Herpetosiphon gulosus: one gene and its partner. The protein of the gene in region 1 interacts with the protein of each later gene in a pairwise test. Links are inferred from orthologs where the notes say so. Each region holds a gene or a part of one and is shown in the gene's direction. Other genes may lie near its edges. The genes, in order: groL and ABEB26_RS21050.

Region 1 (11,356 bases):
AGCCAAGGGTAAGCAGCATAAAAACGCCAGCCTTGGCCTGTCAACAAATCGTGGGCAACCGCGAGGTATTCAACTTCATCATTCGCTGGTTGGTGGCTTGGCAACAGCCATAAGCCCAAACGCACAGCCGCCGCCCCAACCAACAAAAGGATTAATATCAGTCGATAGCGCCGAATTGTCGGCCACCAACGAAAACGTTCATTCATGCAATCAGCCAAGGTATTCAAGATAGCGCTGCATTATTGATCAAGTTGTTGCAATACGTCTAGCGCAGCTTGCACAGTTTGCTGTTGTTGCTCAGCATGGCTAATTGTGGCGGGCAAATCGCCCGATTGCTCACCATACCAGCCAAATTGGGCATGATTGCCGCCTTGAATTTCCACCCAACGGGTCGTGCTAGGCATTAATGGGCGGGCTGCTTCAATATCGGCCAAGGTTGCCAAGCCATCGTTGCTTGCATAAATCATGCTGCTAGCTAGCTCACGCTCAGCCAAGCTGTTCGAGGCCGTCGGGTAGGCCGCCAGCAGAATCAGGCCATCGATTGTATCGGGATGATCATAGGTATATTTCGCGGCCATTGCACCACCCAACGAGTGGCCGCCAAGCGCCCAATGCGCAATCTGCGGATAGGCCGCCAGCACCGCATCGGCACGGTTAGAGCCAAAAATCGCCATATTCAGCGGCATTGGCACAATTACCACCAAATAGCCAGCTTTGGCCAATTCATGGGCCAGCGGGGCATAAGCCGCAGGCGCAACTCGTGCCCCAGGGTAGAAAATCAGGCCCGTAGTTGGAGTGGTGCTTGGCTCAAAAATCAGCCAATCAGCTTCTGACACCGTGACGGTTTGGTCAGAAACTAAGGCTTCGCTGGCCGTTGGCATGGCAGCGGCTGGATTACTCGCCCACAGCACAAAGCCAGCAATCCCAATGATCAGCAGCAAAACTAAGCCTAGCGCAAGGCGTTTAATCAACTTCATCAGCGTACTCCTAGCATGTGTTTCAGTTGTATTCTACGCAGAATCCAGGATTGGGGATGAAGCGAAAGTCAAAAAGCAGAAATCAAAAGGCAAAATAGTAGGGGTCAGGGATCAGGGGCTAGGGGTCAGGTATTGAGCATAGCAGGATAATCACATCAATCTGTGTAATCTGTGGCTAAAATAACGTTCGTAAATCTGTATTTAACGCAGAGGCGCAGAGGAATGTGGCTATTGGCTATTGGCGCTAGGCTAGCGGAACAATTGTTAGTATTGCCAATCAATCCCCGATAGCCAACAGCCGATAGCCTTATCGTCCTTCGTGTTCTTCGTGCCCTTCGTGGATCAAAAACTTAACCTTCGTGCTCTTCGTGCCCTTCGTGGATCAACTTTGTCCTACAGGATTGCTCGAACTTGTCGCTGCTGCTTGACTGATGACATCTGCTATACTTAGGGACGCGAAATCGTCCCGCAAGCCAAACTGTTCCTCACAAACACCGAGGAGTGTAGCAATGACACTGATTGAAACGGTTGATGCCGCTCACTATTTCGAGCCAAAATCACCCGAACTGAGCAGCCAATCGATCTCCGCAATGGCGCGTGGCATGGTTGGTTCTGAAATTTTGCGAATTGCCGGTAATGTCCGCACGTTGCAAGCCCAAGGCCGCACAGTCTGTAATTTCACCGTCGGTGATTTTGCGCCTTCCCAGTTCCCAATTCCTGAAGCGTTGCGCGATGCAGCGATTGAATCATATAGCGCTGGCCGCACCAATTACCCACCAGCCGAAGGCGTGATGGCCTTGCGCAAAGCTGTGCTCAACCACTACGAACACCGTTTGGGGTTGCGCTATCCCTTAGAAAGCATTCAAATTATTTCGGGCGCACGGCCAGGTCTCTACGCAGCCTATGGCGTATTGATCGATCCAGGCGAAACGGTGGTCTATCCCGTGCCATCGTGGAACAACAATCACTACGCCTATCTCTGTGGCTCCAAGGCGATTGAAGTGCCAACTCGCCCTGAAGATGGCTTCTTGCCAACCGCCGAACTGCTTGCGCCATTCATCCAAGAAGCACGCTTGATCTCGATTAACTCGCCGCTCAACCCAGCAGGCACGATGATCTCGCCTGAGGAATTGCGCAAAATTAGCGAGTTGATTGTTAACGAAAATACGCGCCGCAAAGAGCTTGGTTTGCGCTTGCTCTATTTGGTTTACGACCAAATTTATTGGGAATTACAGCTTGGTGATATTCGCCACGTTACGCCTGTTGAAGTGATGCCCGAAATGTCGGCCTACACGATCTTCATTGATGGCATCTCCAAATCGTGGTCGGCGACGGGCTTGCGGGTTGGCTGGGTTGTAGCTCCGCCGCACATCACCGACCGCATCAAGGCCTTTTTGAATCACGTTGGCGCGTGGGCACCCCACCCAGAGCAAGAAGCCACCGCTCATATTTTGAATTCAATCGATGTGCTCGACAATTTCTATGCGCATATGCATAACGAAGTTCGCGCTCGCTTGAATTTGATCTACAACGCCGTGCAGGAAATGAAGGCCGCTGGTTTGCCAGTTGATGCAATTGCACCTCAAGGGGCGATTTATCTTTCCACCCAATTCGATTTGGTTGGCAAGAGCCTTGATGGCATGCCAATCACCAGCAATGCCCAAATTGGCGATATTTTGCTGGAGCAAGCAGGCGTGGCCTTGGTGCCATTCCAAGCCTTCGGCCTGCGCCAAGAAACCGGCTGGATGCGGCTCTCGGTTGGTGCGGTTTCAATCGCCGACGTTGAGCAATGTATCCCACGCATGCGAGCAATCTTGGAGCGCGTCAAGTAACGATGCCCGATCCACGTGGCCTGCGTTTGCTGCTAGCCCGCCATGGTGCGACCGCCTGGAACGAAGCGGGACGCTACCAAGGTCGTGCTGATGAAGGGCTAAGCCAGCGCGGTCAGGCTCAAGCTACCCAGCTTGGGCAGTGGCTTGTTGAAGAAACCCCCGAAATTGTGCTTCACAGTGGCGCACGTCGTACAGCCGAAACGCTGGCGCGTGCGCTGCCGCAGCATCAAGCAATCAGCGACCCTCGCTGGCGCGAAATTGATCATGGCGCATGGGAAGGCCTGACATATCGCCAAGTTTTAGATCAAGCTCCTGAGCAAGCCCGCGCCCATTGGAATGATCCCCTGCATATTCCGGCCCCCCAAGGCGAAACCCTGCTTGCTGTAGCTGAACGAGTCCAAACCGCCACCAACGATCTGATTGCAAACTATGCTGGACGTTCTGTCCTACTGGTTGCCCATGCTACTAGCCTGCAAGTGTTATGCTGCCAATTATTTCAAACTCCCCTCAAGCTTTATTGGCAATGGAAATTCGACCTGGGCAGCCTTTCGTGCCTCGAACTCTACCAAAGTGGCACGATCATCAACTGGCTCAATCGCGGCTACACCCGCCCTGCTAGCTGCTAGCTTTCAATAGACTTACAGCATCCGCTATGCTATGATCAATTGAGTCTATGCCCAAGCAAGGGGAATGTAATGTCTAATGAACTTCAACTTAAATCACTCATCATTCAGAATTTCCGGGGATTTGAAAACTTTCAGATTAACCAACTTGGTCGGGTAAACCTGATTGTTGGTAAAAATAATGTTGGTAAAACCTCTCTCTTAGAGGCAATCTTGCTCTATGCCAATCGTGGCTCAGGCGTAACTATTTATGATATTTTAAAAGACCGCGATGAGCATCGTCTTTTAGGTAGTATGCAAGATGATGAATCCAGCTATGAAGAGTTTTTTGCACTAAAAAATCTTTTTTTCGGAAGGGAAGATTTTACTGACTCGACTAAAACTATAGTTATTGGAGAGGATACTCAAAAAAATTTATCTCTTAAAGCACAATGGTATCAAAGACAAATTAATGATGATGACATTCCTATAAGTACACCAATAAAATTTGAAGATATCTCTTCAAGTGAAAACCCATTTCCAGGAATTAATCTTAGAATCAATAATGGAAAAGGCATGATATATAGTAGAATAGATAGGTATAATAGAAGAATCTCAAGGATAATTAATGATTCTCTAGAAATTAATTGTAATATTATTTATTCAAATAAAATCGATCCACAGCAACTAGGAAAATGGAGGGATATAAGTCTAATCGATGGTTTAGAATCTAATGTTATAGAAGCATTAAAAATAATAGAGCCAGATGTAAATTCCATAAATATGGTTAACTATCGAAATAATGATAAAAATACACGCCAACCATCTTCTTATCCTATACCTATCGTAAAACTCAATAGATATGATAAATTTATACCTCTAAAAAGTTTAGGTGATGGTATTAATAGAATATTTGCATTAATTTTAGCATTAGTGAATTCAAAAAATGGGGTTTTTATTATTGATGAGATTGAAAATGGTCTACATTACTCAATCTATCCTGATGTATGGAAATTGATTTTCAAGCTGGCTGAAACCTTGAATGTTCAAGTATTTGCAACAACCCATAATAAAGAATGTTTGAATGCCTTTAATAAAACTAACAAAAATCAGACGGCTCAATCAGGGCGATTAATTCGCTTGGGTCGTAAAAAGGGCAAAATCGTTGCAACTGAATACAATCAAAAAGATATGCAAGTGATCCTCGAACGTGATATTGAGGTACGCTAGCAATGGGACAGATTAATTTAATTCTGGTTGAGGGCAGCAACGACAAATTTATTTTGATCGAATTAATCAAGCGTAAACTTAACTCAACCATCAATAATCCAAGCCAAGACGATCATGATAAAGCATTAATTATTAAACATAATGATACCCGTTTACGTATTGAACAATCGGGCAGTAAAGAAAAAGTTATCCACAATTTAGAATTTATATTCAGTGGTTTTAATGATAGCCAGCAACAAACCCACGATAAAATCGCAATTATCGAAGAATTACGGGTTCGTTTAATGCAACAAGATGATGAAAATGATGATATTGTGATTGGCTTAATTCTTGATGCCGATAAAGATGCTCAAAAAACCTATGCTCAAGTCCATACGATATTAGCTGAAACGTACACTGATGTAGCTCCAATCATTCCCGTCGAGGGTTTAGTGCTGCACGCCGTTGACCAACCACGCATCGGCGTGTGGATTATGCCAAATAACCGCGATCAAGGCACAATCGAAGATTTTTTTATCAGCCTGATTCGGCCTGATGATGCGCTCTGGCAAGAAGTTCAACACACAATCAGCGCTGTCCGTGAAAAAGCCGACTTAAGATCGCTTATGTTTACTGAAAAGGATTTACGTAAAGCCCAAATATTCACATGGCTGGCTTGGCAGAAAAATCCAGTCGTCCAAATGAGCAAAGCCATAGAGCGCAACCACGCAGCTTTAGATTTAGAACGTGAATCGGTTGCATTATTTATCAATTGGATCAAACGGTTGTTCAATTTACCTGATTCAGCTTAATTTGGAGATTTGTATATGCCACGCTGGGCACTTTTGGCCGATGTTCATGGCAATCGCTTGGCTTTAGCCGCTGTTTTGACTGATCTTGGTCAGCGTAAGGTTGATCAGATAATCAACCTCGGTGATAGTGTGTATAGCGTGTTGCAGCCACGCTGGTGCGCTGAACAACTAGCCCAAGTTGCCAACATCTCAATCAGTGGCAACCAAGATCGCATCCTGTTTGAGGATGTTGCACCAGAGCAACAAAACCTGAGTTATCGCTTTGTTCAGGCTGATTTAGGCCCAAACGAGCGCAATTGGCTTGCCAACCAGCCAGCCACAGCGATTGTTGATGATATCTTTTGCTGCCACGGAACACCAAGCAGCGACACCACCTATTTACTGGAGCATGTCACACCGCACGGGGTATTGCTGCATTCTGAGAAAGCAATTTGCGTCGCAATTCAAGGCATCAGCCAATCGCTGATCGTTTGTGGTCATAGCCATATCGCCCGCACCGTGCAGCTTAGCAACGGCCAGTTGATCGTCAACCCAGGCAGCGTTGGCATCCCTGCGTATAATGATGACCAGCCTTATCCACATATTATGGAAGCAGGCAGCCCGCATGCCCGCTATGCGATCGTCGAACGCAACGCCCAAGGCTGGCAGGTGGAGCATTATGCGATTGGCTACGCTTGGCAACAGGCCGCCGCTACTGCTCAGCGCAATGGCCGTGAAAATTTGGCTCGTTGGCTGCAAACAGGCCGCGCCCAGCTCGATGATTAACATCCCCTTGCAACTTGAAAGGATCAGCCATTTTGACGCTTGATCAATGGTTTTATTTGGCGGCGCTCGGTTTAGGTTTAGCAATTATTGCGATCACCAAAATTCGCCGCCAGCCGCTCTGGCCTTCGCTCGAACGGATGCAACGCTCGTCGCGTTGGTTATTTATTCAGCCTTTGGTTTTGGCGAGCTGGCTAATCACGGCTGCTGGGGTGGGCTTTTTGGCCCGTGGTGCTGGGGTCAATTGGTGGTTAAGTGGCTTAATTGCCTTGGCTGGGGGCTTAGCGGTTGGTTTATTGCTTTATCGAATGATCATCGAACGCAGCATTGTGCAACAAGCAGGTACGGCGCAAAGCAAAGTTGGGCCAATCGGCCAATTGGGCGTGGTAGTCGAAGCTTTGCCCATCGATGGCTTTGGGATAGTCGCCTATGAACATCAAAAAGGCGCAGCCCGCATCAATGCCCGAGCGCTTGGTGGCCGAGCAATTGAGGCAGGCTGCGCGGTGATGATCGTTGAAGTCAATGAGCAAGGAGCAACTGTACTGCGCCTAGAATCGCTTGAAAACTAGCCGTAAATACAATATGGCGTAGTTTGCTCGATGATTGGGCTGCCAGCGGGGGCGGTATAGGTTTGCCATTCAGCGGGCAGCGCATCCAATTCAACTGTTTCATCAACCGTAAATTGCACCAAGGTTTCAGTCGTCAGGCCTTCATAGGTCTGGCTACTGGTAAATTTCCAAATCTGGCCAGTATTGGCATCAATCCAAGCTGTGCCAATAGTGCTGCCAAGATCGACAACGGTGAGCTGGCGACCATCAAGTTCTTCAGTGCCAATGATTGTGGCATTGGGGAAATTGCTGTCTGAGCCAAACGCCACACTGCCTACCCATTGTTCCAAGCTAATCGAACATTCGTCGAACGGTGCTTTGACTGAAGTATTATCGTGGGCGTTGTAATTCCAAAAGTAGTTTTCATCGACGATGGTTGGCCCCATTTGATAGCCGACTGGTTGACCGTTCAGCGATTGGCGGGCTGGTTGATAGAGCAAAATATGCGATTGGCCTTGCACCAGCCAAATCTCATCGCGATAATGCTCATCGATTTGACCATCGCTGCCGGTGGTCGAAATTTCAATCGCGATATGACGAGCCTTGCCATTAGCCACAATTGGCTGGCTAGCAAAGGTTTCGGCGCGTTGTAGCAACTCGGCGGCTGAAACGCTATGGGTTGGTTGATTGAGGCCAAATCCTAATCCCAAGGCCATGGCGACACTACAGGCCGCCATGGCAAGCGCACGAACTGGCCGCTGTTTAAACAATGTTTGCATGAAATTTCCTCGCTTAATTGGTGGCTGGAGTCCAGCCTGAATTTGTTGAATTGTTGCTTGTGATGGGCTGAATCGCTGGGATTGCCCGATTAATTGCTGGACAAGCTCGCTCGTTTCTAGCTCAGCCAAAGCATGCTCAAGCTCAGATTGATTGGTCATCGGTGAGCCTCCGTTTGAGTTGTTCAAGCGCTCGATAGGCGGCCATTTTGACCGCAGCCTCGCGTTTGCCCAGAATTTGGGCAATTGTGGCATAAGGCAATTGGGCAAAAAAGCGCAGTTGAAGCAACTCTTGCTGTTCAGGGGTAAGTTGGGCTAGGGCTTGATGCAATAAACGCTGTTGTTCAAGCTCAAGCATAGTTAATTCGGGCGAAGCTTGCTGGCTCGCCAATTCAGCTGATAATTGGGTTTGCTGGCGACTTCGTTGGCCTCGCCGATAGAAATCGACCAAACAGCGCCGCACAATCGTAAATAGCCAGCCAACAAATGGCCCATTGGGCTTGAATTGAGCAAGGCTCTGCCAAGCTCGCTCGAAGGCTAGCGCCGCAACTTCCTCAGCATCGTGGTGCTGTTGCAAACGGGCCATCAGAAACCGATAAACAGGCGTGATATAGCGTTGGTACAAGCGCAAAAAGGCCTCATGATCGCCCGCCACTGCCAACGCCACATCACGATGATCATCACGAGTTTGCTGATCGAATGGCGTTGTTTCTGCAACGAGCCGCTGGATCAATGCCATACATCAGCCTCCTCATATAGTCTGAATCTGCAATGGCCTTGCACTCAATACATCGTTGATGATGCGCAAAAAGTAACAGGCTTGGTCAAATGAGCACGCTTGCTACGATTTTACTCAATTCTAACAATCGCTTAACGCAGCTAAATCAGGCTAGCAGCACGATTTTTGCCCTTCAGAATGAGCTAAATCGCTTTAGCACTCTCAGCCCAAGAGTGATAAACACAGCCTTGACAAGCTTAATAGAACCACATACACTAGCACTTGGATTTAGCACTCATCACAGTAGATTGCTAAATGGTCAACTAAGGAGGACACATAACCATGTCTGATTTCCGGATTCGCCCCTTGGCCGATCGTGTGGTGATCAAGCCTCAAGCCAAAGAAGAAAAAACCAAAAGTGGCTTGTTCCTGCCCGACACAGCGAATAAAGAAAAGCCTCAAGAAGGCCTCGTTGTGGCCGTTGGTGAAGGCAAGTTGGATGATAACGGCAAGCGCGTGCCAGTTGCAGTGCAAGTTGGTGATCGGGTGCTGTTTGCCAAATATGCTGGCACCGAGATCAAGTTGGACGACGAAGATTATTTGATTTTGGCTGAAAAAGATATTTTGGCCGTCGTTCAAGGCTAAGGCTAATTCGCGACGCTTCTTAGGAGGATTATTTACCAATGGCAAAGCAAGTTGCTTTTAATGAAGAAGCCCGCCGCGCTCTCAAACGTGGCGTGGATGTGGTTGCAGATGCAGTTAAGACGACCTTGGGGCCACGCGGTCGCAACGTCGCTATCGATAAAAAATTCGGCTCACCAACCGTAACCCACGACGGCGTTACCGTTGCTAAAGAAATCGAATTGAAAGACCCATTTGAAAACATGGGCGCTCGCTTGTTGGTTGAAGCCGCAACCAAAACCAACGATGTTGCTGGTGACGGTACGACCACCGCAACCGTTTTGGCTCAAGCAATTGTCCACGAAGGCTTACGCCAAGTGGCTGCTGGCGCTAACTCGATGATGATCAAGCGTGGCTTGGACAAAGGCACTGCCGTTTTGTTGCAAGCAATCCGCGATTTGGCCAAGCCAGTCAACGATCGCACCGACATCTCAAGCGTTGCCACCATCTCAGCTGCCGATTCGTCAATTGGCGATTTGATTGCTGAAGTGATGGACAAAGTTGGTAAAGACGGCGTTATCACCGTTGAAGAAGGCAAAGGCTTGGGCTACGAAACCGAATATACCGAAGGTATGCAATTCGATCGTGGCTACATCTCAGCCTACTTCGTCACCAACAGCGACCGCATGGAATCAGATTTGGAAGACCCTTACATTTTGATCACCGACAAGAAGATCAGCTCGATCCAAGAAATCTTGCCAGTGCTCGAAAAAGTCTTGCAATTCACCAAGAACTTCGTAATTATCGCTGAAGACATCGACGGCGAAGCCTTGCCAACCCTCGTGTTGAACAAATTGCGCGGCACGATCAACGTGTTGGCAATCAAAGCGCCTGGCTTCGGCGATCGCCGCAAAGCCATGTTGCAAGATATTGCCATCCTCACCGGTGGTACGGTTATCAGCGAAGAAATTGGCCGCAAGCTTGACAGCGCCACGGTCGAAGATTTGGGCCGCGCTCGCCGCGTGATTGCCAACAAAGACGAAACCACGGTTATCGAAGGCCGCGGCGACGAAGAAGCAATCAAAGCTCGGATCGAACAAATTCGTGCTCAAATTGAAACTACCACCAGCGATTTCGATCGCGAGAAACTGCAAGAACGCTTGGCCAAATTGGCTGGTGGCGTGGCAGTGCTCAAGGTTGGTGCTGCAACCGAGCCAGAATTGAAAGAACGCAAGCACCGCGTCGAAGATGCGCTCTCAACCGCTCGTGCAGCTGTTGAAGAAGGTATCGTACCTGGTGGCGGGATTGCCTTGTTGAGCGTGTTGCCAGCCTTGGATAGCGTTGTGCCAGCCAACCAAGACGAAAAAGCTGCTGTCTTGATTCTGCGCCGCGCCTTGGAAGAACCAATTCGCCAATTGGCTCGCAACGCTGGTGAAGATGGTGCCGTGATTATCGACACCGTGCGCCGCTTGCAAAAAGATCAAGGCGACTCAACCCTTGGCTACAACGTCATCACTGGCGAATATGGCTCAATGGTCGAAATGGGTATCATCGACCCAGCCAAGGTAACTCGCTCGGCCTTGCAAAACGCCGTCTCGATTGCCTCGATGATCTTGACCACCGATGCCTTGGTCGCCGATATCCCAGAAAAAGAAGCTGCACCAGCTCCTGGCGGTATGGGTGGCATGGGCGGCATGGATTTCTAATCCAGCCCAAGTGGCAACCCAAAACCCCTGTTGTTCAACTGAACAACGGGGGTTTTGCTTTAACCTGTATCATAGAGTTGGCACAATTTAGAAGGATTTTTTATGTCAATTCGGGTATGTTTAGCTGGGGCAACTGGCTGGGCTGGCTCGGCGCTTGCCCAAGGCATCGCCCAAACCAATGATTTGAGTTTGGTTGCAGCAGTATCACGTAGCCATGCAGGCCAACAGTTGGGTATTGTCTTGAATCAGCCTAAGCTGGATTGTTCAGTATTCGCCACCGCCGAGGAAGCGTTGAGCCAGCCCTGCGATGTGTTTGTTGAATACACCAAGCCTGCTGTAGCACTCAACAATGTGTTACAAGCCTTGGCGCAGGGATCGCATGTGGTGATTGGCACATCGGGCTTAGATGATGCAGCCTATGCCATAATCCACGAGGCTGCGCTAAAAGCCCAACGTGGAGTGCTAGCGGTCGGCAACTTTGCATTAACCGTGGTGTTATTGCAAAAATTTGCCACAATTGCAGCGCGTTACATTCCGTATAGCGAAATTATCGATTATGCCAGTGACAAGAAAATCGATGCGCCGAGCGGAACAGCCCGCGAATTAGCCTATCGCTTAGGCCAAGTGCGTGATTCAGCCCAAACCGTGCCAACCGAAGAGATTGTAGGCGACCAAGCAACCCGTGGTGCACGAATGGCAGAGCAACAGGTACATTCAGTCCGTTTGCCAGGCTATGTCATTAGCATTGAAGCGATTTTCGGCATGCCCGATCAAAAGCTGATTTTGCGCCACG
Region 2 (11,407 bases), on another replicon or contig:
GAGCATACTTTCCACTTGTCACAAGCCAATCGCAGCGCTGTCGCAGAATTGTCGTAAGCAAAAGCGCGTATTATAGGCGGCGTAGCATATGGCCAACCAACCATTGCTCCATTTTGATGTTTGCTGTACCAAGGAGCTTTGCATGAAAACGATTGGCCTCATTGGCGGGATGAGTTGGGAATCGAGCGTCAGTTATTATCAGGTGCTCAACCAAGCGGTAAAACAGCGTTTTGGCGGTTTGCATTCAGCCAAATGTGTGCTCTACTCGGTCGATTTTGCCGAAATTGCTGCGTTGCAAAAGGCTGATCAATGGGAAACTGCTGGGGAAATTTTGGCCCAAACTGCCCGCAATTTGGTGGCGGCTGGTGCTGAATGTATTGTGCTTTGCACTAACACCATGCATTTAGTGGCAACCGCAATTGAGCAAGCGGTCGAAGTGCCATTCATTCATATCGTCGATCCAACGGCGGCAGCGATTCAGCAGCAACAATTAACCACAATTGGTTTGCTTGGCACACGCTTCACCATGGAGCACGATTTTTATGCTGGGCGTTTGCGCCAACGCTACGGCTTGGCAGTCGTCACCCCTGAGCCAGAACAGCGTGACGAAATTCATCGGATCATTTTCGATGAATTGTGCCTTGGCAAAATCGAAGCTAGCTCCAAAGCCTATTATTTGGCGGTGATTAACGATCTGGTGGCAGGCGGAGCACAGGGCATTATTTTGGGCTGCACCGAAATTGGCTTGTTGATTAACCAAGCTGATTGCGATGTGCCACTGTTCGATACCACCTTGTTGCATGGTCAGGCAGCAGTGGCTTGGAGTTTAGCAAAATAGCACAAATTTTCAAGGTTGTGACACTCGTTGTCACAACCTTGGGCGATACTTAACCCTGATACGAGTATATATAACAAGGGGTTGAGCTATGGCAACAATCATGACGGCGCAACGGCAGGAACGACGACAGCTAACCACTGGAATACGGGTTGGTCGAGCGGTGATGCTAATGCCAGAACTTGTGGTGTTTCCAGCGCTCTGTGGCTTGTACTTTTTAACCAATCAAGCAGTTGGCGTGGCTTTGCTCGGCGAGTTGTTGATTGGCTTATTTGTTGCTCGGATTGCCTTAGTTTGGTACGCTGGACGCGCTTGGGCACGCGGTTCGTATGCCCAAGCTGAACGCCTCGTTTTATGGTCGCTGCGGATTTACCCCGATTCGGCTGATGCTTGGTTGGCAATGGGTTCGATTCAATTAGCTCAAGGTGAAACCGAAGCTGCGATCAAAGCGATCGAACGGGCCGACCAACTCTATCCATTTCACGCCCCAATTTACTTAGAAATGAGCCGCGCTTTGGCTGCTCACGGCGATTGGAACGAAGCTCGCCATTATGCCAGCATGGCCTTGGTGTTGGATGAGCAATTGGCTTTGAGCTATAGCCACAATGCCTTGTTGAGTTTGCATTTCGATGAAGCCAGCCAAACGACCAAGCAATGGATCGAAGCAGGCTTGGCCTTAGCGCCTCATGTTGCTGCCAAAGCCAGCCTGTATGTTGCCCGCGCTGAATTGGCCTTTTTGGCTAACGACGAGCGCCAAGTCCAATTGGCCTTAGATCAAGCTGAACTTTTATTGAATGGCTGCCCAATTCCCCAACAAGCTGAATTGCTCTATCGAATTGGCCAATTGCAACGTAGCTTTGGTCAGGTTGATGCCGCCCGCTCAAGCTTTGAACGAATCGAATACTCCGACCGCGAAGGTGGCTATGTTCATGCGGCATGGCGAGCCAAAGTTGAAACCAGCGTCAGCTAAGTTGGCGCTGCTGATCAAACCGTCGATAGGCCTCGGCTAAAAGCTCCACGGGATGACGGGTTGCCAAGCCCGTCCCGTGGCTAATTTGCCAGCGACAGGTTTCGCTATCACACAGCACCGTATCAGCAGGATGTTGGTTGGCCCACTCAAATAATGGTTTACCCACATCCATCGCGATTGGGTATTTTTCGGTTTTTAGGCCATAGGTGCCAGCAATCCCACAACAGGCTGCTTGGCTTCGCTCAATCTGCAAGCCTGGAATATGCGCCAAAATATCGCGGGCTGGCAATCCGATGCGATGGGCTTTTAATTGACAGGGCGGATGATAGGGCAAGGTTTCTTCGATTGCGCCCAGGTTGCGATCAAATTTGCCTGCCTCGTCAAGCAAACGCAAATATTCAAAAATATCGTAGGTTTGTTCGGCCACCAATTGAACCTCGGGATCATGCCAGCCCAACAATTCGGGGGCTTCATCTTTGAGGGTTAAGGTACAACTGGTCGAAGTGCCTACCACCACATAGCCTTGGCGAATCCATGGCAATAAGGCATGTACATTGGCGGTATGATAACGGCGGGCTGCATTAAATTCACCATTGGAAAGCATCGGCAACCCACAACAACCTTGATTAGCCAACACCACCTCGCAACCATTGCGGGTCAGCACTTCTAGGGCAGCCTTGCCAACGTGCGGCTCATAATAATTGGTTGAGCAACCATGAAAATAAACGACTTTGCGCGAAATTGTCGAAGTTGCTGGTTTTTGCGTTTGAGTTTGCACCAAACGACGTTGCTCAAGTGGCACAAGCGCGGTGCGGCTGAGCCACGAACGCAGGCCATACGTCCAGCGCAAAGGCGTGGCAGCGCGGGGCAGATGTTTGCGTGCCCAGCCGCGCAAGGTATAGCCAGCCCACTGGGGTAGCGGCGCACGCCGATCAATCTTAAATAATTTTTCAATCAACCAACGAATTGGCCGATTGCTCATTGTCCAATTGGCCAGCGGGGCGAAGGGCGTGCCCAGCATGCCCAACAACTCCGAGCGCCCAAGCATGCGATTGCGCAAGGGCAAGCCATGTTCGCGCACCATCTGCGCCCGGGCACGGGCATTGAGTTCAGCGATCGGCACGCCAGTTGGGCAAACCTCGTTGCACACCCGACAGCCCGAGCAATAATCCACCGAATGATCGGGCGAATGCTCAGCTTGGTCATGGCGAAAACGCCCAGCTTGCGGACCAACATATTTTGGGCCAGGAAACTGATCGGTGACCGCTGCTACCGGACATGCGGTCGTACAAATATTACATTTAATACAAAAATCGAGCGATTGCTCCAGCCTGATTGATAATCGATCATCCATAGCGACAAGCCTCAATTACGATTTAAAGCTTTAGAATGGCCTAAATCGCATTCTATCATAAAACAGTCATGTTTGTTTGTTGTCTTGACAAAGTACCAAATAGTTGCTAAAATCGGAGCCACTTACCAAGTAGGAGCTTGCAAATGAATCGTCCTTCGGCATTGACAGCTGATCTGAGTTTGATGCGAGAACTCAACCGCGCCCTGGTACTCCAGTTAATTCGGCGTGAAGGACGGATTTCGCGGGCAGATATCGCCAAGCACACCAAGTTAAGTCGTTCGACCGTTTCAAGCATCATTAACGATCTGATTGACGCAAGCCTTGTTACGGAAACGGGTATTGGTACCTCAAAAGGTGGCCGACGGCCAATTATCCTCGAATTCAATTATCAAGCTAATTATATTATTGGGCTTGATGTTTCGCGCAACGCTGTTAGTGCCGTTATTACCGATTTGAACGCCCGAATCTGTTCACGTCGTCAAATTTCCTTCAATGTTAACGATGGCCCCACGGTTGGAATGCCGCTGATCAAACAATTGATTAGCACGATGCTGACCGAATCGCCGGTTGGTCGTGGCCGCATTAGCGCGATTGGGGTTGGTGTGCCTGGCCCATTGGATTTCCGTAATGGCCGCACAATTGCCCCGCCAGTCATGCCTGGCTGGGATAATGTGCCAATTCGCGAAGAGTTAAGCCAAACCTTCCGCTTGCCCGTATCAATTGATAACGATGCCAACTTAGCCGCAATGGCCGAGTATCGTTGGGGAGCAGGCCAAGGCGCACAAAACATGGTCTACTTATATATGAGTAGCGCCGGGATTGGCGCTGGCTTGATTATTGATAGTCATTTGTTCCGTGGCTCAATCGGCAGCGCTGGCGAGGTTGGTCACACCACCCTCAGCGTCGAAAACGACGAGTCATTTGGGCCAATCAACGCTGGCTCACTCGAAGCCTTGGCCTCACAAATCACAGTTTTACGGCTAGCCCGTGAGCAAAAGCTGATTAGTGCTGATGATGATGTGCATGCCTTGGTGCGTAAAGCCGAGAGCAGCCCCGAGATTCAAGCTATTTTGCGGCGAACTGCCCACTATCTTGGTGTGGCAATTGCCAGTATCATTAATATATTCAATCCTGATCGGGTTGTGATTGGCGGGGTTATTCCGGAAACCTCACCATTATTAATCGAGACTATTCGTGCAACGGTGGCGCGACGCGCTTTATCGATTGCAGTGAATAATACCTCGATTGTGCCCGGCGCACTAGGCCGCAATGTCGCCGCCTTGGGAGCCGCAGCCCTTGCTACCGAGCGCTTATTTGCGCCGCCAGCCCTGGAACGCCCTGCAACTTTAGGGGTGCACTCCAACGAGGTTGGTTCGTTGGCAAGCTAACACTTGTCCTTGATGGAGCGTGGCCTAGCGTCACGTGCTTATATTCACCTGTTCGCCCTAATCGGCACGGTAACAGATTTTTCAATATGGTACAAAGGAGTGTACAGCAATGAAGCGTATTTTGAGCTTCCTGCTCGTCAGTATCATGATGGTCGGTTTATTGGCAGCTTGTGGTAGCGAAAGCACCCCAACTGCTGCGCCAACCACTGCAGCAGAACCAACCGCCGCCCCAACTACTGTGGCAGAAGCAACTGCCGAACCAACCGCTGCAACTACAGAAGCAACCGCTGCTCCCGAAGCAACTACCGCCCCAACTACTGGTGGCATGGCAGCAACTGGCGATATCACCTTGTGGCACGCTTACAGCACCGGTGGCGCTGAAGATGCAACCTTGACCGAGTTGATTGAAAAAGCCAAGGCTGCTTTCCCAGATGCTAACATTAGCGTCTTGCAAGTACCATTCGACCAAGTATTCAGCAAGTTTGAAAACGACGTTGCTGCTGCTGGTGGCCCAGACTTGCTCTTGGCTCCCAACGATAGCTTGGGCGATTTGGCTCGCAAGAACTTGTTGGCCGACCTCGATGCTTACAAAGCCAACTTGACCAACATCGCTCCTGCTGGCGTTGCTGGGATGTCGGTTGATGGCAAGCTCTACGGGATTCCAGAATCATTCAAAGCTGTTGCTTTATACTACAACAAATCAACCGTAGCAACCCCACCAGCAACTACCGATGAGTTGTTGCAAATGGTCAAAGATGGCAAGAAATTGGTCTTGAACCAAAGCGCCTACCACAACTTTGGCTTCTTCCAAGCCTTCGGTGCTAGCTTGTTCACCGCCGACAAGTCATGTGGCTTGGTCGATGGTGGCGGCGATGCTTTGAAGTATTTACAAGATCTCAAAGCTGCTGGCGCAACCTTCTCAACCGACGGTGCTCAAGCTGATGCCCTCTTCCGCGAAGGCCAAGCTGACATGATCATCAACGGGCCATGGGTTTTGGCCGATTACCAAACTGCTTTGACAGACAAACTTGGTGTTGCCGCAATGCCTGCTGGGCCTAAGGGTCCTGCTGGTCCATTGACTGGCGTTGACGGCTTCTATGTCAACATCAACAGCCAAAATATTGAAGGTGCAGTTGCTTTGGCAATGTACTTGACCAACACCGAATCACAAAAAATCTACACCGAAAAAGCTGGCCACGTTCCAGCCGATGTCAACGTTGTGCCAACCGACGCGTTGGTGCTCGGCTTCAGCCAAGCTGCTTCAACTGGCTACGCTCGCCCACAAGACCAAGAACTTAACAACTTCTGGACTCCAGTTGGCGATGCCGTAACTAAAGCACTCGATGGCGGCGAAGATGCAACTAAGGCGATCACCGATGCCTGTGCTGCAATGGATACCGCTAACGGTAAATAAGGCAATCAACCGACCCGTTCCTTCCTTGTGAGGGAACGGGTCGCGCCAAGGCTATGGTGGGCTTACCTAAAGATAGTGCTGTAACGATGCCGTAGTCTGGCCTGTTCCTCGCTCACGCGATACCAAATCATCACAGACCCCGCCCCTGTCAGCAAAGGAGCCACGCCATGGCATCGGCAGAAAGCAGCGTCGAGCGTGCTAGTGATAGCGCCATCCCACGACCTTCGTGGTGGGCACGCACCAGAAGCTCACGAACCGCCTATACCTATCTTTTTCCCGCTCTGATCGTGATGTCAATCATCACGTTCTATCCGATTCTCTACCAATTTTGGATGTCGCTAACCGACTTTGGCCCATCCAACATCAATCCTCTGGCCAAAAACTATACGCCCCCCAAATATGTGGGCTTTGAAAACTATCAATTAATTTTGCAAGATAAGTTGGCTACCAAAAATGCCGACTTAGCCAGCTTCAAATTCTGGCGAACCTTAGGCTTCAACATTTGGTGGACATTCTCGAATGTGATTTTTCACGTTTCATTGGGGATCGTCATCGCAGTAATGTTGAACGTTGAGGGTTTGTGGTTTAAGAAGATCTATCGCGCAATTTATATCTTGCCCATGGTGCTGCCACAGTTGGTTATTGCCACAATTTGGCGCAATATGTTCGATGGGCAATATGGCGCGATCAATTTGATGTTGAAGATCTTTCTTGGCCCAGCCTTCCCCAGCGGTGGGATTGATTGGCTCCAGCGGATTGAGCCAGTCGCCTTTGGCTTGCCACTTTCGTACTTTGCCATGCTAATCGCTAATATTTGGCTGGGCTGGCCCTTTATGACAATTGTGGCTACCGGTGCACTCCAGAGTATCCCCAAAGAATTGTATGAGGCGGCCTCAATTGATGGCGCAACTGGCTGGAATAAATTCTGGACAATTACGCTGCCATTGCTCCGCCCCGCCATGGTTCCTGCAACCATCTTGGGGATTATCCAAACCTTCAATCTGTTCCATGTGATTTATTTTATCAGTGGTGGCGGCCCACTCGGCCAAACCGAAATCTTGGTGACCCAAGCCTATAAGCTGATCAATAATAACTCCTTGTTTGGGATTGGGGCCGCATTTAGCGTCTTTATCTTTATTATTCTTGGCTGTATCTCGGCAATTACCGCCAGAATTTCACGAGTAGCGGAGTCATACGATGGCTAATTCATCTATTGCACAACCGACCAGCCGCAAAGGCCTGTTTGCTCGTGGGCGCGGTGCTGGCCGTCAATTGGAATGGTGGCAACAATTGCTGTTGCAAGCCTTTTGCTTGACAGTGGCAGTTTCAGTCTTGTTTCCTATTATGTGGATCGTCACGCTTTCATTCAAGGAAGCAGGCAGTGCCCGACCACTCAAATTGGAAGTTATTCCACCGTCAATTTCATCAATCACATTAAGCTCCTATCAAGCAGTGATTGAGCAGCCGCTGTCGAAATCGGCAGGCGATATCTCGTTCTGGAAGTTGATGGGCAATAGCTTTTTCTTGGCAGCAGGGGTCTCGTTCTTCTCGGTAATGATCGGGGTTGCCGCAGCTTATGCCTTCTCGCGCTTGAACTTTGTCGGTCGTAAGCTGATTTTCTTGAGCATTGGCTTTATTTTGTTGATGCCAGGGATTGCCACACTTGCGCCACTTTTTGCGATGTTGGCCAAAATTAGCACCAGCCTTGAGATCTTACGGATCATTTATTTCACGATGGCAGGCTTGCTGGTCGCTGGTTTAGCGCTGATGACGATCTCACGGATTCGCTCCGATGATTTTCGGGCTGGCTCAGCTGCATTCTTAGTTGGTGGTTTAGCGGTGGCTGCACTGTTTTTATGGGGCGGCATGCAGATTGAAATTCCTAAAAATGCCCGACCATTTGAACTTGGCCGCTCGCTGTATGGCGTAGGCTTGGCCATGATCTCTGGCGCTTTACCATTCGCAATCTGGAATCTCAAAGGCTATCTGGATACGATTCCCAAGGAATTGGAAGAAGCCGCGATTATTGACGGCGCTTCACCCAACCAAATCTTCTTCCGAATTATTCTGCCGTTGGCAACCCCAGCCCTAGCCGTAACTGCCTTCCTTGGCTTTATGGCTGGTTGGACAGAGTTTGCCTTGACCGCACGCTTTATCAACAAGGCCGAAAATTATACTTTGGCAATTGCCTTGCAAACCATGACTGGCCAATATGCCACGGTTTCATGGTCGAATTTTGCGGCGATGTCGATTATGATTTCGCTGCCAGTCTCGATTGTCTATCTGGCGTTGCAAAAATATATCGTTGGTGGCTTAACCTTGGGCGGGGTAAAAGGTTAATCAGCCTAGCGGGCTTTTGGTATCGCAAACAAAAAACCACTCCAGCAATTGGAGTGGTTTTTTCGTGCCAACTAATTGGCTTATTTGCCAAGGCTTTCGGCAACCAACTTTGCGATATCGGTGGGCAATTTGGCAACTTTCGCGCCAACTGCTTCCAATGCCGTAATTTTTTCTTGGGCAGTGCCTTCGCCACCAGCGCCGATAATTGCGCCAGCATGGCCCATGCGCTTGCCTGGAGGAGCCGATTGACCAGCGATAAACGAGACCACTGGCTTGGTGACATTTTCCTTGATAAAGGCGGCGGCATCTTGTTCAGCATTACCACCAATTTCACCAATCAACACGATCGCTTCGGTGGCTGGATCAGCTTGGAACATTGCCAAGACATCGATAAAGTTGGTGCCAATGATTGGGTCGCCACCAATCCCGACGATTGAGGTTTGGCCAAGGCCAATGCGCGTCAAGGCATCGACCGCTTCATAGGTCAATGTACCCGATTTTGAGACCACACCAACTGGGCCGGGCTTGGCAATTGAGCCGGGGATGATCCCCAATTTGGCTTCGCCGGGGGTCAGCAAGCCGGGGCAGTTTGGCCCGATCAAGCGTGAGCCTTTGAGCTTAACAAACTCATAGGTTGCCACCATATCCAGTGCTGGCACGCCTTCAGTGATACAAACGATCAACGGAATGCCTGCATCAGCGGCTTCGCGGACGGCATCGGGAGCAAACGCTGCTGGCACATAAATCACGGTTGCGTTTGCGCCAGTTTCTTTGACGGCTTGCTTGACCGTATTGAATACAGGCACACGGCCATCAACGGCTTTTTGGCCGCCGCGACCAGGCGTAACCCCACCGACCAAATTTGTGCCATATTCCAGCATTTGGCGCGAATGAAACTCACCTTCGCGGCCTGTAATCCCCTGCACAATCAGGCGGGTATTTTTATCAGCCAAAATACTCAATGGAAATGTCCTCCTTGACAGAAAATCAAAAGGCAAAAGTCAAAAGGCAAAATGACACTGAAAATCAAAGGGCAAAAGTCAAAAGGCAAAATGGCTATAATTAGTAGACCTACTTTTGACTTCTGCTGTAATGAAAATCAACGGACAAATGACCATGTTTGTTCGTTAACCCTACTTCTGACTTTTTACTTCTGCCTTTTGCCTTTAAATACGGTATTCATGTTTCAATAATTCGAGGTCGGCTTCGACCATCATGGTCACCAGTTGCTCGAAGGGCGTTTCTGGTTGCCAGCCTAAAATACGCTTGGCCTTGGCTGGGTCGCCAATCAACAAGTCCACTTCGGCAGGCCGCATAAAGCGTTCGTCGATTTTTACATAGTCGGCATAATTCAAGCCAACATGGCCAAAGGCGATCTCACAGAAGCGACGTACTGAGTGGGTTTCGCCAGTTGAAACCACAAAATCATCGGGCTGGTCTTGTTGCAACATCAAATACATAGCTTTGACGTAATCGCCAGCAAAGCCCCAATCACGCTGGGCTTCGAGATTGCCCAAACGTAATTCAGTCGCTAAGCCAAGCTTAATTCGCGCTACAGCATCGGTAATTTTGCGGGTGACAAACTCGCGGCCACGGCGTGGGCTTTCGTGATTGAACAAAATGCCTGAGCAAGCAAACATATTGTAGCTCTCACGATAGTTCACGGTGATCCAGTGGCCATACACTTTGGCAACCCCATAGGGCGAGCGTGGGTAAAATGGCGTGTTTTCGGTTTGTGGCACTTCGACCACTTTGCCAAACATCTCCGACGAACTTGCTTGATAAAAGCGAATCGAGGGATCGACTGTGCGTACCGCATCAAGAATCCGCGTCACGCCCAAGGCCGTAGCTTCGCCAGTAAAGACTGGTTGTGACCACGAGGTTTGAACAAAACTTTGGGCTGCTAAGTTATAAACCTCGGAAGGTCGATAGGTTTGCAGCATATTAATTAACGAAACTTCATCGAGCAAATCGCCCGTGACCAGTTCGATATCATCTTGAATATGTTTGATGCGCTCGAAATTAACTGTACTGGAACGCCGCAGCATCCCGACTACGCGGTAACCTTGGGCCAGCAAATGTTCAGCTAAATACGAACCATCTTGGCCGGTAATTCCGGTCACCACTGCGACTTTATTGGTCATGCTATCCTCATTCGATCTAGGCTAGATGTATATCGTTCTAGCATAGCTCGATATGGTTGGGGTGGCTGCTAAGTGGCTTAGCAATCACCTTGGCGAATGTGCAGTATGATCAACGACACATGTTTGGGAGTATTGCTCTATGCCAGAATCATTTGGCCAGCGGTTGGGCCGTTTACGGGCTTTGCATGGCTGGACACAACAAGCCCTTGCTGATCGCTTGGCGCTTTCGCGGGTGGCGATCTCCCACTTTGAAATGGGTTTGGCCACGCCTTCAGAGCGCACGGTTATTTTGCTCGCAGGCTTGTTTCGGCTCGAACCGCATGAGTTGGTCGCCGATACGTTTTACCCTGAAGGCAAAAGTTTGCGTTTGCCCAGCGTTGCGCCACGCTATAGCGAAGTTGAGCTACAACTGGCCTTGTGTGCCCGTGATTTGGCGTGGTGCGAACGTTTGCCAGCAGCTAGAGCCGAAACGCTGCTGCATTGGCAAACCAACTTAGAACAACTCCAGCGCAATTGTGTTGATCTGCATGAACGCCAATTGATTCAGGCGATGTTAGCCCAACTTAGCTAAATTATTGTTTGGCAATATCGACAGCTTTTTGGGCTGCGTCGGCCAAGGTTGAAGCTGGAGTTAAGCTGGCATCAGCCAAAATGCGCTGGCCTTCGGCTTCGTTGGTACCAACCAAGCGAACCACCATCGGCACTTGGCGCTTGATAATCTTTTGGGCTTCGACAATCCCCTTGGCGACTTCATCGCAGCGGGTGATGCCACCAAAAATATTAACCATGACAACTTTAACATTGGGATCATCAAGAATGATATCGAGGGCTGCGGCGACTTTTTGCGCGTTAGCACCACCACCGATGTCAAGGAAGTTGGCTGGTTCGCCGCCGAACAGATTTACCACGTCCATGGTGGCCATTGCCAAGCCAGCGCCATTGACCATACAGCCAATATTGCC

What was found.
Region 2: the proteins of groL (region 1) and ABEB26_RS21050 interact in binary tests that used the Escherichia coli proteins (3 or more experiments, as listed by UniProt). The link is inferred for Herpetosiphon gulosus from one-to-one orthologs.

What each region holds. Positions count from the first base shown.
Region 1 is NZ_BAABRU010000013.1:519-11,874, reverse strand. What follows is about bases 8,314-11,241. They hold groL (chaperonin GroEL), read left to right. Parts: upstream 8,314-8,919; coding sequence 8,920-10,563; downstream 10,564-11,241. Other genes in these bases: dapB (4-hydroxy-tetrahydrodipicolinate reductase), read left to right, coding at 10,666-11,241; groES (co-chaperone GroES), read left to right, coding at 8,579-8,881. Also shown: ABEB26_RS17490 (hypothetical protein), read right to left, coding at 1-206; ABEB26_RS17485 (alpha/beta fold hydrolase), read right to left, coding at 240-977; ABEB26_RS17480 (pyridoxal phosphate-dependent aminotransferase), read left to right, coding at 1,487-2,809; ABEB26_RS17475 (histidine phosphatase family protein), read left to right, coding at 2,812-3,435; ABEB26_RS17470 (AAA family ATPase), read left to right, coding at 3,505-4,641; ABEB26_RS17465 (DUF3226 domain-containing protein), read left to right, coding at 4,644-5,432; ABEB26_RS17460 (metallophosphoesterase family protein), read left to right, coding at 5,448-6,197; ABEB26_RS17455 (hypothetical protein), read left to right, coding at 6,230-6,763; ABEB26_RS17450 (LolA family protein), read right to left, coding at 6,760-7,680; ABEB26_RS17445 (RNA polymerase sigma factor), read right to left, coding at 7,664-8,257; more of dapB, read left to right, coding at 11,242-11,356.
Region 2 is NZ_BAABRU010000018.1:78,925-90,331, reverse strand. The notes cover bases 3,830-6,808. They hold ABEB26_RS21050 (extracellular solute-binding protein), read left to right. Parts: upstream 3,830-4,656; coding sequence 4,657-5,961; downstream 5,962-6,808. Other genes in these bases: ABEB26_RS21045 (carbohydrate ABC transporter permease), read left to right, coding at 6,129-6,808; ABEB26_RS21055 (ROK family transcriptional regulator), read left to right, coding at 3,830-4,547. Also shown: ABEB26_RS21070 (aspartate/glutamate racemase family protein), read left to right, coding at 143-838; ABEB26_RS21065 (tetratricopeptide repeat protein), read left to right, coding at 927-1,805; ABEB26_RS21060 (anaerobic glycerol-3-phosphate dehydrogenase subunit C), read right to left, coding at 1,798-3,159; more of ABEB26_RS21055, read left to right, coding at 3,303-3,829; more of ABEB26_RS21045, read left to right, coding at 6,809-7,166; ABEB26_RS21040 (ABC transporter permease subunit), read left to right, coding at 7,159-8,301; sucD (succinate--CoA ligase subunit alpha), read right to left, coding at 8,382-9,263; gmd (GDP-mannose 4,6-dehydratase), read right to left, coding at 9,468-10,445; ABEB26_RS21025 (helix-turn-helix transcriptional regulator), read left to right, coding at 10,585-11,016; sucC (ADP-forming succinate--CoA ligase subunit beta), read right to left, coding at 11,018-11,407. UniProt on the Escherichia coli protein: Part of the ABC transporter complex MalEFGK involved in maltose/maltodextrin import. Binds maltose and higher maltodextrins such as maltotriose.